2 linked regions of the Desulforapulum autotrophicum HRM2 genome follow. The protein of the gene in region 1 interacts with the protein of each later gene in a pairwise test. Links are inferred from orthologs where the notes say so. Each region holds a gene or a part of one and is shown on either strand. Other genes may lie near its edges.

Region 1 (6,890 bases):
GGAGCTTCACGGGGTGTTGCCCTTGACTATACCACCAGCCATGAAACAAGCCCGGGTTCAAGTTTTGTCGGTTATTCTGGTATTCTCTTTGAGAGAGTGCCGTCCGTGAGATAAAAATAGAGAATTACTCGGTGGGTGTTTCATGGTGTCCACATGTCCTGGCGGACACAACGAAGCATGAAACTCGATGATACAGGGGAAACGATCGTACCATTCCGCCCCCTTTGGTTCCCCTGACCGGAACGGTAAACGCCGGGGGCTTTTTGCCCTTCCAGGCTAAAGCACAGGAACTGCGGGCTAAAGTCCTCAAACAGCCTGTGCTTCTTAACGCCTGGAAGGACAAAAAGCCTATCCCCTTTGGTTTACAATGTTCCGGTCAGGGAAACCAAAGGGGGCTCCAAAGTCGAGATTTTCACAATGATGTTTCGACAGGGACTTCTTATAAAAACGGCCATGCCCTGTCGGGCACAACGAAGCATAAAACTTGAACCTTCGACAGCAGAGGCGACCGGGGGGAGGTTTTACCCGAAGCGGATTAAACGGCAGCGGTCAGCATGGACGCTGAAGGAGCTGCCGTTTCCCTCGGAGCAGCCCAGGACGGGCTGCGAGAATGAGCGGAGGGTAATACCTTCCGCCGGTTGCCGGAATACCACGAGTTGCATATAGCCGGCATGACCGTGATTATTTGAGCACAGCCCGGATACGGCTGACCGTCTTATCCCGGCCAAGGGCAAGGATCATCTCAAAGATCCCGGGGCTGACCGTCTTGCCGGTAAGGGCCACCCTCAGGGGCTGGGCGAGCTTGCCGAATTTGAGATCGTGGCGCGCCATCACCTGCTTGAAAATTTCCTCAAGGGCCGGTTCCGTGAACGCATCCAGGGCCAGGGCTTCCATGGTGTCTGCACACTCGCACAGCGGCTGCATGATTTCAGGTTTGAGAAATTTTGCTACAGCCTTTTCATCAAAGGTCAGGGTGTCGACAAAATAGAAGCGGGCCGCTTCGGCCATCTCCACCAGGGTCTTACACCTTGGCTTGAGGCTTTCAACGGCAAGCTGGACCGCTGCTGTGTTTTCGATGGTGATGCCTTTTTCCGCAACAAAGGGAATCAGGGCCTCGGCAATCTCAGCGTTGGATTTTGCCTGGATATGCTTGGCGTTAAGGGCCAGCAGCTTGTCCATGTCGAACATGGAAGGGGACCGGCCCAGGTGCTCCAGGGAGAATTTTTCAATGAGCTCTTTTCGGGTGAAAAACTCCTGGTCGCCGTGGGACCAGCCAAGCCTGACAAGGTAGTTGAGAATGGCGTCGGGCAGGATGCCCATTTTCTGATACTCACCCACGCTCATGGCCCCGTGGCGCTTTGACAGTCTTGCCTTGTCGTTGCCAAGTACCATGGGAACATGGCCGAACACGGGTGGTTCTGCCCCAAGGCCCCGGTAAATGAGGATCTGTTTGGGTGTGTTCACCAGGTGGTCGTCCCCCCGGAGGATGGTGTTGATCCCCATGGTCAGGTCATCGACCACAACGGCCAGGTTGTAGGTGGGGCTGCCATCGCTTCTCTGGATGATGAAGTCGTCTATCTCGCTGTTCTGGAACGAGGTGGGGCCCTTGACAATGTCATCGACCACGGTGCTGCCGGTGTTGGGCACCTTGAGTCTGACCACCCGGTTTTCGCCGGGTCCAAGGTCAAGGTTCCGGCATCGCTGGTTGTACATGGGGCGTTTGCCGTTTGCCTTTGCCTCTTCTCGCATGGCATCGACCTCTTCCGGGGAGCAGCTGCAGTAATAGGCATGACCCGATGCAACCAGCCGCTGGATATACTCCCGGTAGATGGGGTAACGTTCTGTCTGGAAAAAAGGGCCCTCATCCCAGTCGATGCCAAGCCAGTGGAGGGAATCGAAAATTGCATCCACCGAAGCCTTTGTGGAGCGAACCGTGTCTGTATCCTCAATTCTCAGGACAAATTTTCCGCCGGTTTTTCGTGCCCACAACCAATTAAAAAGGGCCGTTCTGGCGCCTCCGATATGAAGATATCCCGTGGGGCTTGGCGGGAATCTTGTTATAACTGTATCCATAGGTAACTCCGTAAAATAGCGTTGTGTTGTGTCTAAAACTTCGTTGGGGGAAATACCACAGGCCATGGATTTGGGCAAGGGGTATTGATGTTTGCGATTATTATCTTGACAAACTTTGTCAATTAATTTAGATATTAACGTTTATTGGTACACTGAAGTTTATACTATATGATCAAATAAATTAGAAGGTTAGGAGGAGATAGAATGGCAGTCCCAAAGCAAAAAAGCTCTAAGAGTCGTGGTAGAAAGAGACGTACCCATCAGAAGGTTGCAGCACCCACCCTCACCGTTTGTCCCGAGTGCCAGGAGGCAAAGCTTCCCCATGCAGCCTGCCCCGCCTGCGGTGCATACAGAAACAGGAATGTAAGGCCGGACGCTGTTGAAGCCTAGTCTGCGATTTTTCAGCAACCCTTTAAGGAGGCGTTTTTTTAAGTATGTCTGTTGAGGCAAAGGTAAAAAAAATAATTGCAGAAAAGCTCCAGGGTGTGGATATTGAAGATGTAATCCCCGAGGCGTCCCTGGTGGATGACCTCGGGGCTGATTCTCTGGCCCTTGTGGAACTTATCATGAGCATGGAAGAGGCGTTTGACATTGATATTGATGACGATGATGCTGAAAAGATGATCACCGTCAATGATGCCATCGAGTACATTAGAAAAAAATCCTAACAAGGAACGGATCTTATGGATATGGCGATTGACACGACAGCCCCCATTATCATTGGCTGCGACCATGCCGCTTTCCCCTTAAAAGAGAAGATCATCGTCTTTCTCAAGGGGTTGGGCATTGAGGTAAAGGATGCAGGAACCTTCAGCCAGGAATCTGTTAGTTATGTTGATTATGGAAAAAAGGTTGCAAAGGCCGTGTCTGAAGGCGAGTATTCCCGGGGAATTCTGCTGTGCGGTACCGGCCTTGGTATGTCCATGGTTGCCAATCGGTTTCCCCGGGTGCGTGCGGCACTTTGCAGTGATATTTTTTCCGTGCGCATGAGTCGGGAGCATAATGACTCAAACATCCTTGTGCTCGGGGGCCGCATCATTGGTGATGCCCTTGCCTTTGAGCTGGTCAGGACCTGGCTTGAGACTCCGTTTGAGGGGGGAAGGCATCTTGACAGGATCAAGAGCCTGGAAACATCTGTATAGGCATGGAAAAAGGAGACAGGGCAGTGGACATAGGCGCAATTAAAGGGGTTGACCCGGAAGTTTTCGAGATCATCATGCAGGAGGCGCTTCGCCAGCAGGAGGGGCTTGAGCTTATTGCCTCTGAGAATACAACCAGCCGGGCGGTCATGGCCGCCCAGGGTTCGGTGCTGACAAACAAGTATGCCGAAGGGTATCCGTCAAAGCGTTACTATGGCGGTTGCGCCATGGTCGATCGGGCTGAAACCCTGGCCATTGACCGGGCACGGGAGCTGTTCAAGGCTGAATATGCAAATGTGCAGCCCCATTCAGGTTCGACGGCCAACATGGCTGCCTATTTTTCCGTGATTAAACCCGGGGATACCGTGCTTGCAATGGATCTTTCCCATGGCGGTCACCTGACCCACGGCAGCCCGGTCAGTTTTTCCGGCAGGCTGTTTAATTTTGTTCACTATGGTCTGTCCGGTGAAACCGAAATGATCGATATGGACGAGGTGGCGGCCCTTGCCGAAAAACACCGGCCTAAATTGATTGTGGCCGGTGCCAGTGCCTATCCCCGGATCATAGATTTTAAGGCGTTTTCCGACATTGCTCGATCCGTGAACGCCCTTTTTATGGTGGACATGGCCCATATTGCCGGGCTTGTGGCGGCAGGGGTTCACCCCTCTCCGGTTCCCCATGCCGATATTGTCACCACCACCACCCACAAGACCCTGAGGGGACCCAGGGGGGGATTGATTCTGTCATCCAACGAAATCGGTCCGAAGATCTCAAGCCAGATTTTCCCCGGGATCCAGGGCGGGCCCCTCATGCATGTGATAGCCGCAAAGGCTGTGGCCCTGAAAGAGGCCCTTTCTCCGTCGTTTGCCCAGTATCAGCGACAGGTGGTTGCCAATGCAGCAACCCTTGCAGATGCGCTCATGGACCGGGGAATGAAACTGGTCTCCAACGGCACGGACAATCACCTCATGTTACTGAACCTCACCCATAACGGTATTTCAGGCAAAGATGCTGAGAATCGCCTTGGGGCCGCAGGTATCACGGTCAACAAAAATGCCGTTCCCAATGATCCCAGGGGACCCATGATTACCAGTGGTATTCGGATAGGAACGCCCCTTGTGACAACAAGGGGGATGGGTGAGACCGAGATGGACCTTGTTGCCGAACTGATCACCCAGGCCCTTGAAGCGCCGGCAACGGCAGAAACCGTGAGGGAAAAGGTAAGATCCCTGTGTGCACAATTTCCCCTTTACAAAGACGACACAACCCGTGGTTGAGCTTGTGCGACCTTCATGGGATGTATACTTCATGGACATTGCCCGACTGGTGGCCACCCGTGCCACCTGTTTAAGACGTAAGGTCGGGGCAATCCTGGTCAAGGAGCGTCGTATCCTCTGCTCCGGTTACAACGGTGCACCCACACACGTTCCCCACTGTGATGTCACAGGGTGTCTGCGCGAGCAGCTCAATGTGCCTTCCGGGCAAAAGCATGAACTCTGCAGGGGGGTCCATGCTGAGCAGAACGCCATTATCCAGGCCGCCTACCATGGCATCTCCGTGAAAGGATCAACCCTCTACTGTACCCACAAGCCCTGTTCCATCTGTGCAAAGATGATCATCAATGCAGGCATCGTCCAGGTCTGTTTTGCAACGGGGTATGACGACTCCATGTCAGAAACCATGTTTGCCCAGGCCGGCATAGAAATAACCCAGATAACCGATGAGGTGGCACCTTGAAATGTCCCTATTGCGGGCAGTTGAACAACCGGGTGGTTGATTCACGGCTGAGCCGCAGTGAATTTGCCGTTCGAAGGCGCAGGGAATGCCTGGACTGCATGCGCAGATTTACCACCTATGAAAAGGTTGAAGATCTGCCGGTCATGGTGGTGAAAAAAGACGGTCGCCGGGAGGAGTTCAACCGCGACAAGATCCTTTCCGGGATTAAAAAGGCCTGTGAAAAGCGTGCCATCAGCGTGGATCAGATTGAAGAGGTGGTGGATTCGGTTGAGCGTGATTTCAGAGACGCCAATGAAAAGGAGATCTCATCCACCGTTGTCGGCAACAAGGTCATGGAGCTTCTCCACCGTTTGGACGATGTGGCCTATGTGCGGTTTGCCTCTGTCTACCGGGAGTTCAAGGATGTGGATGATTTTATTGAGGAGTTGAAAAGTCTCATTCCCCGAAAAATACTTGAAGATAAAAAACCAGACGGATGTTCTGATGATGGATGAAACAACGCATAATTCGTTTATGGAGCAGGCCATCTGCCTTGCCGAACAGGGCCGGGGCTACACAGCTCCCAATCCCATGGTCGGGGCCGTGGTGGTCAAGAACAACCAGGTCGTAGGTCAAGGATGGCACAAGGGTCCGGGGCTTGCACACGCAGAGGTCAACGCCATTGATGATGCCGGTGATTTGGCCAGGGGCAGTGACCTTTATGTGACCCTTGAACCGTGCAATCACACGGGAAGAACCCCGCCGTGTACCGAAAAAATTCTCAGGGCCGGCATTCGCCGGGTGTTTGTGGGAACCGAAGACCCCAACCCATTTGTGGCTGGCGGTGGGATCAAATTTCTGAAAGAAAGGGGTGTTGCGGTCAAGGTCGGTATCTGCCGCAGGGCGTCTGAGACCCTGATCGAAGATTTTATCTGGTACGTTAAAAACGATAAACAGCCCTTTGTGGTCTTAAAATGTGCAGCAACCCTGGACGGTCAGCTTGCCACACGAACCGGGGATTCCAAATGGATCACCAACGAGGCGTCTCGAAAATACGTTCACAGGCTGCGCCACTGGGTGGATGCCATTGTGGTCGGTGCCGGCACCATACGGGCCGATAATCCCTCGTTGACCACAAGGATTGAAAATTTTGACGGCCGTGATCCACTTCGGGTGATCCTCGACGCCCAACTCTCCATTGACCCCGATTCACAGGTGTTTACCCAGCAATCCAGTGCAAAAACCATGGTTGCCATCTCCCGAAGGGCTGACCCCGAACGTTGTGCCCTTTTTAAACATCGGGGTATTGAGCTGCTGGTTCTGCCTGAAAAAGAGGGGATCATCGACCTGGCGTGCCTTGGTGAGGCCCTTGGGCAAAGGGGGGTGGTGAGTCTTTTGATCGAAGGAGGAGGCCGGGTGGTTCATTCGGCCCTTGCCGCCGGTGTGGTCAATAAAATCTATCTTTTTTTTGCACCTAAGCTTCTTGGGGGCAACGATGGGGTGCCCATGTGCCGGGGCAGGGGGCCTGAGTTGATGAATGACGCCCTGGGGTTGAGCCAGGTTGAGGTGGAACGGTTTGACAATGACATCCTCATCAAGGGGTATCTGAAACAGAATTAACTGGAGGCGTCACGGTGTTCACGGGAATCATTGAGGGAGCTGGAACCCTGAAAAAAATTCAGCCCAACGGCGAGGGAAAAAGGCTTGCCATTCAAACAGGGATGGACCTTGAAGGTACAAAAATCGGCGATTCCATTGCCGTCAATGGTGCCTGTCTCACTGTCGTCTCCCTCAGCAATTCAGTTTTTGAGGTGGACATGGCCCCTGAAACCGTTTCCCGGACCACCTTTAAATCCCTTCTTCCCGGTGCCCGGCTGAATCTTGAACGTGCCCTTCGCCTGTCAGACCGCCTGGACGGCCATCTGGTTTCAGGGCATATTGATGCCACTGGATCTGTTGTAT
Region 2 (7,235 bases), 730 kb from region 1 along the record:
TGTCTGGGTAAAAGACCGATGGTGACACAGGCTGACCCATGGGGTGGCTAAGGACCGCAAATACAACAGGAGGACACAAATGAAACCCGTTACCCTGACAGGGCTTGAAAGCCTTTGCCGACACCCCCTTGATCTGCCCAGGGGATGCCGAATAGGCCTTCTGGCCAACCCGGCTTCAGTGGACAGCCGATTGAACCATGGGGTAGACCTCATTAACCGCCTTTATCCGGGGCAGCTTACGGCCCTGTTTTCACCCCAGCACGGATTTTATGCAGAAAAGCAGGACAACATGGTCGAGTCCGACCACACCATTGATTCCGAATTCGGTATTCCCGTGTTCAGCCTGTACAGTACAACCCGGAAACCTGATCAAGGTATGATGGACCACATTGATCTGCTCATGATTGACATCCAGGATGTGGGAACCCGGGTTTACACCTTCATCTATACCATTTCCTATTGCCTTGAAGCTGCAGCCCTTTATGGAAAATCGGTCATCCTCCTTGACAGACCCAATCCCCTGGGGGGCGTTGAGGTCGAGGGGAATCTGCTTGAAAAAAACTGCCGTTCGTTTGTGGGAAGGTATGCGCTTCCCATGCGCCATGGCCTGACCGTGGGTGAGATTGCTCTTTTGTTTAATAAAGTCAGTGGCATCGGGGCGGATCTCAAGGTGGTTCCCATGACGAATTGGCGCCGGGACATGGGGTTTGAATCAACAGGGCTTCCCTGGATCGCTCCCTCTCCCAACCTGCCGACACCAAGTTCAGCCGCTGTCTATCCGGGCCAGGTTATTTTTGAGGGAACAAACATCAGCGAAGGAAGGGGAACCACCCAGCCCTTTGAGCTGTTTGGGGCACCCTTTGTGGAACCCGGGAAGGTCCTTGAACAGGTCAAAGGTAAAATTCTTGGAGCGATACTAAGGCCTGTCTGTTTTCAACCCTGTTCCGGAAAATGGCAAAACCAGGTCTGCCGGGGATTCCAGATCCATGTAACCTCAGGGGCCTACAAACCCTATCGAACCAGTCTGATACTTCTTCAGGCCATGATTCGCTTGTGGCCGGATGAATTCCAGTGGAAATCGCCTCCCTATGAGTATGAGTTTAAACGGCGACCCATTGATCTCATTCTTGGCAGTCAGACACTTGCGGATCGAATCGAAAACATGGACGATATCCATGCCATTGCAGATGATTGGAAAAAAGAGGAGGCCGAATTCAAGGCCATGTCAAGGGAGTTCTGGCTCTATGGGTAAGAATAGACCGGATACGGCCAAGGGGTCCTGGAAACGGATGAGTTTCAAGAACAACAAGGTGTGGGCTGCGGTTTTAGAGGGTGGCGACCTTGCTGTAGACCAGGGAAAGGTTGAGATCAGGTACAGCCTTGACCAGGAATATGTCTACAGGGTAAAACCTGAAAGTTTGGGGCCTGAAAGTCTTGCACTGTCAAAAAAAATCGTCCCTGACCGGGCTAAAAAACAAGAGGGACCAAGATCTTTTCTGCCCCGGAAAGAAGAATCGCCCCACCCTTTAATTCCCATGCCGCCCCAGGGCGTTATCCAGATATATACCGACGGCGCCTCTTCGGGGAATCCCGGCCCTGCAGGACTGGGTGTGGTTCTTCTGTACGGCGACCATAAAAGAGAGATCAGCGAATCCATTGGCAGGGCAACAAATAACGTGGCTGAATTAAACGCCATAAAACGTGGTCTGGAATTGCTCAAGCGAACAGATCTTCCCATTGAGATCCATACGGACTCCACCTATTGCATCGGTGTTCTGGTGAAGGGGTGGAAACCTGCTATGAACCAGGAATTGATCCTTGGTATCCGGAAGTTGATGGGGCGATTTAAACAGTTGAGGCTGGTAAAGGTAAAGGGACATTCAGGGGTTCAGGGAAACGAGCGAGCCGATGCACTTGCAACTGCGGGGGTTAAAAAGTTTTCCGGGTGACCTTAAGCTCGAGCCTGAAGCATATACGGTGTTGGAAAAGAACCAGCCCAGGGGGCTGGTTCTTTTTCCGGTAATTCAACGTCAAGAATCAAAATTATTTTTTCAGCGCGGCAAGCTCTTTTTCAAGCGCTTCGATTTTCTGCTTGTCATCTTTTTCCGGTGCATCAACACCCTCGTCTTTCTTCCATGAATCTTTCAGTTCGTCAAACCCGAGATAAAGGGCCAGTCCGCCACCGAGTAGAAGAATGGGAGGCAGAGCCCCGGCTAAAAGCTGCAGAAATGCACCAAACCATACTGCTATGCCAATAATGCCAAGAAGGACTGCAATAGCACCGCCAATCAATGTTTTCATAACCTGTTCTCCTTATCGCTTTATTAAATTTACCTGTTAATACTTACATCATCATTTAAAATGGTATATCAGCCGTATATCCACTGGCGTATCTTTTAACAGTGTCACCAACTATCATATGGCACAGAGTAAATCAAGGCAATTTTTAAAGGAAAACTATTCTGTTGCCTTCAAAAACCACCTCTGGTAAAAATAGGATTTTATGCTGTTATATAGAGGAAATAAAGATGAAATTTGTCACCCACCTGATCCACACCATAACCCGTGTTAATGACTCTTTGATCAATCGCATATCAACTTTTCTTGACAGACGGAACGACCATTTTTCTTGTTTTTACCCGGGCATGGGCAGCCCAGTGATTGCTTCAATTTTAGAAAAAGTCTTTTCCAGGATTCACTTTGACCCTCAACGGCAGAAGAAACTATACCGGCTCAATGAACAAGGAATGGTTGTCTATTCGGTAAAATACAAAAATCTTTTTGAATTCCTCTACCTTAACTGGGTCATGAAAAAAAAAGGTCTCCCCTACCCTGAAATTGGCATGGACATGGGTTTTTTGCCCTTCATCTCTTTGAAACAGGTGGCAAGGATAATCGCCTGCCAGGTGGTGTACTTTTTCCATCACTTCAAGTTCAAGGACCCCTTCTACAGTGAATATATTACAACTGAGCTTTCCAAGGGACGTACTGGATTCTTGTATCTTGTGGAGAGTGATGCCTTTTACCAGAGATTTGTCAAGTCGAAACCCGACCCGCTCCATTACTTGATCACGCTTCAAAAAAACAGCGAAAGACCCATCTTTTTCGTTCCCCACACTATAGTCTTTTCCTCAAAACCGGTCAGGAGTATTCCGACCCTGTTTGATATTTTCCTTGGCAGCAACGAAAAGCCCGGAAAACTTCGTCGGCTTGTGGCATTGATCAAACGTCCTGAAAAGATCAGTATTGAAATTTCAGACCCGGTAAATTTAAAAACTTTCCTGGCAGACCCCACCATCAGTGAACTTGAAACCCAGTTCCAGGCCCATTTTCTGCGTAATCACCTTTTGGATATTCTCAACCGTCAAAAAAGATGCGTCACAGGACCTGTTCTTAAAACCCGGGATGAGCTTTTTGAGGATATTCTTACCGGCAAAGCCCTTCAGGAGTTCATGAAGGTGCATGCAAAATCAAAGGGTGAACCCCTTTTTAAGACAAGAAAACGGGCCACTGAATACCTTGAAGAGATTGCCGCAAACTATAGTTTGAACACCATCTACATGTTTGAAAGGATTTTGACCTGGGCCTTTAAGCACATTTTTGAGGGGCTAGTCATTGACCAGGATGGGCTGGACAGGGTAAAAGAAGCCTCCCAAAAGGCGCCCCTGATTTTGGTGCCCTGTCATAAGAGCCATCTGGATTATCTATTGCTCTCCTATGTGATGTTCAAAAAATCCATGCCCTGCCCCCATGTCGCCGCCGGTAACAACCTGTCATTCTGGCCCCTTGGCCCCATTTTCCGGGGTGGTGGTGCTTTTTTTCTCAGGCGAACCTTCAAGGGTGCGGTACTCTACTCAAGGATTTTTTCAGCCTATATTGAAAAATTGCTCTCCGAAGGGTTCAACCTTGAATGCTTTATTGAAGGTGGAAGATCCCGGTCAGGAAAACTTTTATCACCCAGGCTTGGCTTTCTGTCCATACTTGTCAAGGCCCAGCAGAACAGGGCGTGTGAAGATCTGCTGTTTGTTCCTATTTATGTGGGGTACGACCGTGTACTTGAAGAGGACTCCTACCTCCACGAGATTGAAGGTGGCAAAAAAAATCCGGAAAATCTCTCCCAGCTCATCAAAGCACGCCGGTTCCTCAAGAAGAAATATGGAAAAGTCTATATCAATTTTGACGAACCCATTTCCCTTCAGCGCTATATCCAGGAAACAATTTCTTTGGAGACCGTCCCAGTAAAAACCCATGATTACAAAGAAAATTCCATCCAGGGGAAGGCCCCAGGTTTCAGGCTGGACGAGGAAAACCAGCGGCGCATCTGCCAGGGCATGGGGTATAAACTGATCAATGCCATCAACTCCATTGCCATTGTTACCCCCCACGGCATCATGGCAAACTGTGTTCTCAACTCTCCGGGAAATCGTTTTTCCTACCGGGATCTGATGTCCCGGACAGAGGTTTACATGGGCCTGTTGAATTTTTTTGGTGCCGAGCTTTCTGACACGTTGACCATGGACGCGGATCTTGCCTTTCACCATGTGATCCACAACTTTGTGGCACGCAAGTTCATAGAGCTTGCCGACGAATCAGATCCTGAAATCACTGACACCACTCGGTTTATCGTCAAGGACAACAAACGCCCCATCCTTGACTACTATAAGAACAATGCCATTTCTTTCTTTGTCCCGGCGGCCTATACGGCCATTTCTATTCTAAGAACAGACACCTTTCAATTTTCATCCCAGGACCTCTCTGCAACCTATGCCTTTCTCCAGGATTTTTTTGTCGACGAGTTCTCGTTTGATGAGGAAATGAGCTGCCAGGAGCATATTGACCGCTGCCTCAAGGCCTTTGTTGAACAGGGGATCATGGTTCCCAATCCTCTGATGCCCGACACCTATAATATTACAAGCGAAGGATTTAGAAAGCTGAAACTTTTTTCCAGCCTGATCAATCCTTTTCTTGAATCCTACAAGGTGGCCCTGCTGTTCTTTGAAACCCATCCAGCAGACAAATTTGATGAAAAAGAACGGATCAAAAAAATACAGGCTTTAGGCGTAAAGATGTACAAACGCCAGGATATCGTTCTCAAGGAATCTTTGTCCAAGATCAACTACATCAACGCCTGCAACTGCCTGTCAAACAAGGGTATCAGCGGTTCGGAAGACCTTGAACTAATCAAAGGATACACAAAAATCATTGACCCGCTTCTGGATCTTGCAGCGGTGAACCGGCCATGAAAGCGCTGATTCTTGCTGCTGGATTTGGAACACGGCTTCTGCCCTACACGAAAACAAGGCCCAAGCCGCTGTTCACCCTTGCCGGGACAACGATTCTTGGTATTACCATTAAACGGTTGATCCAGATCGGATGCACCGAGATTTTTGTCAACACCCACCATCTTAACGGACAGATTGAGGCCTACATTGACCAGGCAGGATTTTCCATCCCGGTCCAGACCATCCATGAATCCCGGATACTTGACACGGGCGGTGCCATCAAAAATGTCAAGACCTTCATGGGATCATCGGATTTCATGGTGATCAACGCCGACATTGCAACGGACATTGACCTTGAATCGGTTTGGCAGTTTCACCTGGCAGGCAACTGGCCTGTAACCCTTGTGGTCCATGACCGCGCCGAGTTTAACCGGGTCCAGGTTGATCCCCAGGGGTTTGTTTGCGCTTTTTCGAATCAAAACGGTTTAACGCCGAACGTGCCGGAGAACCGTTGCCTGGCCTTTACAGGCATTCAGGTACTCTCCCCAAAAATCTTTGATTATATGCCGGAAAAGAGTGTGTTCTCAAGCATTGATCTCTACCAGAGCCTTGCCGACCAGGGACCGCTTGTCAAGGCCCATGTGGTGGATAACCATTTCTGGGAGGACATCGGAACACTCGCGGCCTATGAACGGGTCGCCCTCTGTCACCTTGCCTTGAAAGCCTTTGAGGCGCCGGGCCGACGGATCGTTCTGCGCGATATTGAGATTCGGCCCATTTGTGGTGATGGTTCAGATCGAAAATGGTTCAGGGCCTTCTGGAACGGCAAATCTGTTGTCATTTGTTCCCACGGCATCTCAACAAATGACAATATATGTGAAATAGACTCATTCATGGCCCTGGGTGATCATCTTAAATCCAGGAATCTTCCAGTTCCAGGGATTGTCGCAAGGGATCGTTTTTCCGGTCTTGTGGCCCTTGAAGACCTTGGAGACTGCCATTTTGAATCAATGGTTGCATCAAAAACCAACGGTACCCAACGGGTTCACTCGTATTTTCAGGTTGTTGACCGTCTCATTGGATTTTCCACCCGGGGAATCCAGGGGTTTGAGCCGGAAATGGCCTTCCAGACACCTTGTTACTCAAAGGATCTTATCCTTGAAAAAGAGTGTGGCTACTTTGCTGAAGCATTTTTAAAGGGCTTCTTGAACCAAAATCCGCCAATGGAACTACTGGTGCCTGAATTTAATTACCTTGCAGACAAGGCCCTTGACGGGGGCGTCATGGGGCTCATGCATCGGGATTTTCAGTCAAGGAACCTCATGGTCAAAAACCATGAACTCTTTTTTATCGATTTTCAATCGGCACGGCAAGGCCCCCTTCAATATGACCTTGCCTCTTTGTTGATAGACCCCTATGTGGGCCTTGATGATGGAGAAAGGGATGAAATTATGGATTATTGCATTACAGCCCTTTCAAGCACGATGGCCATTAACCGGGCGTCGTTTGTCTCATCCTACCGCCACTGCTGCATCACACGGAATTTTCAAATTCTTGGTGCATTCAGCTACCTTGGCATGGTAAAGAAAAAGAAGCGGTTTCTTCAATACATCCCCCTTGCCGTTTCAACCCTTAAAAAGGGAATAACGCGCATTGACACAGAGAATGTACCTGCACTCAATACCCTTGTGGAAAAACTGCAGTGTGGACAATAGAGAATATAAGGAGTTTTTATGGAAAACCTATACTTGATGATCAATGGACTGCCCGGAAAGGTTGCCATGACCATTGCATCCCACGTAATCAGTGACGACAGGTTCACCCTTGTCCCCTATTCCCTTACCGGACCTGAAATTCAAGAAGATTTTCACACCATCAATACACAGAAAATCAGACTGGTTCTTCCAAAGGATCGTAACGACCTGATCCAGGAGATCTGCAGTCGTTATCCCGGGCTGATCTCCATTGATTTCACCCATCCCATGGCCGTAAATGACAACGCACGGTTTTACG

Evidence for each region.
Region 2: the proteins of acpP (region 1) and HRM2_RS12285 interact in binary tests that used the Escherichia coli proteins (3 or more experiments, as listed by UniProt). The link is inferred for Desulforapulum autotrophicum HRM2 from one-to-one orthologs.

What each region holds. Positions count from the first base shown.
Region 1 is NC_012108.1:3,544,282-3,551,171, reverse strand. What follows is about bases 1,193-4,124. They hold acpP (acyl carrier protein), read left to right. Parts: upstream 1,193-2,507; coding sequence 2,508-2,741; downstream 2,742-4,124. Other genes in these bases: HRM2_RS15455 (serine hydroxymethyltransferase), read left to right, coding at 3,218-4,124; rpiB (ribose 5-phosphate isomerase B), read left to right, coding at 2,757-3,215; rpmF (50S ribosomal protein L32), read left to right, coding at 2,278-2,463; gltX (glutamate--tRNA ligase), read right to left, coding at 1,193-2,073. In the rest of the region: amrB (AmmeMemoRadiSam system protein B), read left to right, coding at 1-114; more of gltX, read right to left, coding at 682-1,192; more of HRM2_RS15455, read left to right, coding at 4,125-4,489; HRM2_RS15450 (deoxycytidylate deaminase), read left to right, coding at 4,446-4,949; transcriptional regulator NrdR, read left to right, coding at 4,946-5,443; bifunctional diaminohydroxyphosphoribosylaminopyrimidine deaminase/5-amino-6-(5-phosphoribosylamino)uracil reductase RibD, read left to right, coding at 5,433-6,548; HRM2_RS15435 (riboflavin synthase), read left to right, coding at 6,563-6,890. UniProt on the Escherichia coli protein: Carrier of the growing fatty acid chain in fatty acid biosynthesis.
Region 2 is NC_012108.1:2,815,492-2,822,726, reverse strand. Bases 2,167-5,443 are described here. They hold HRM2_RS12285 (1-acyl-sn-glycerol-3-phosphate acyltransferase), read left to right. Parts: upstream 2,167-2,528; coding sequence 2,529-5,243; downstream 5,244-5,443. Other genes in these bases: HRM2_RS12280 (sugar phosphate nucleotidyltransferase), read left to right, coding at 5,240-5,443; HRM2_RS12290 (hypothetical protein), read right to left, coding at 2,167-2,301. Outside these bases: HRM2_RS12300 (exo-beta-N-acetylmuramidase NamZ family protein), read left to right, coding at 80-1,252; HRM2_RS25240 (ribonuclease HI), read left to right, coding at 1,245-1,949; more of HRM2_RS12290, read right to left, coding at 2,044-2,166; more of HRM2_RS12280, read left to right, coding at 5,444-6,937; dapB (dihydrodipicolinate reductase), read left to right, coding at 6,956-7,235. UniProt on the Escherichia coli protein: Catalyzes the transfer of an acyl group from acyl-ACP to glycerol-3-phosphate (G3P) to form lysophosphatidic acid (LPA). This enzyme can utilize either acyl-CoA or acyl-ACP as the fatty acyl donor.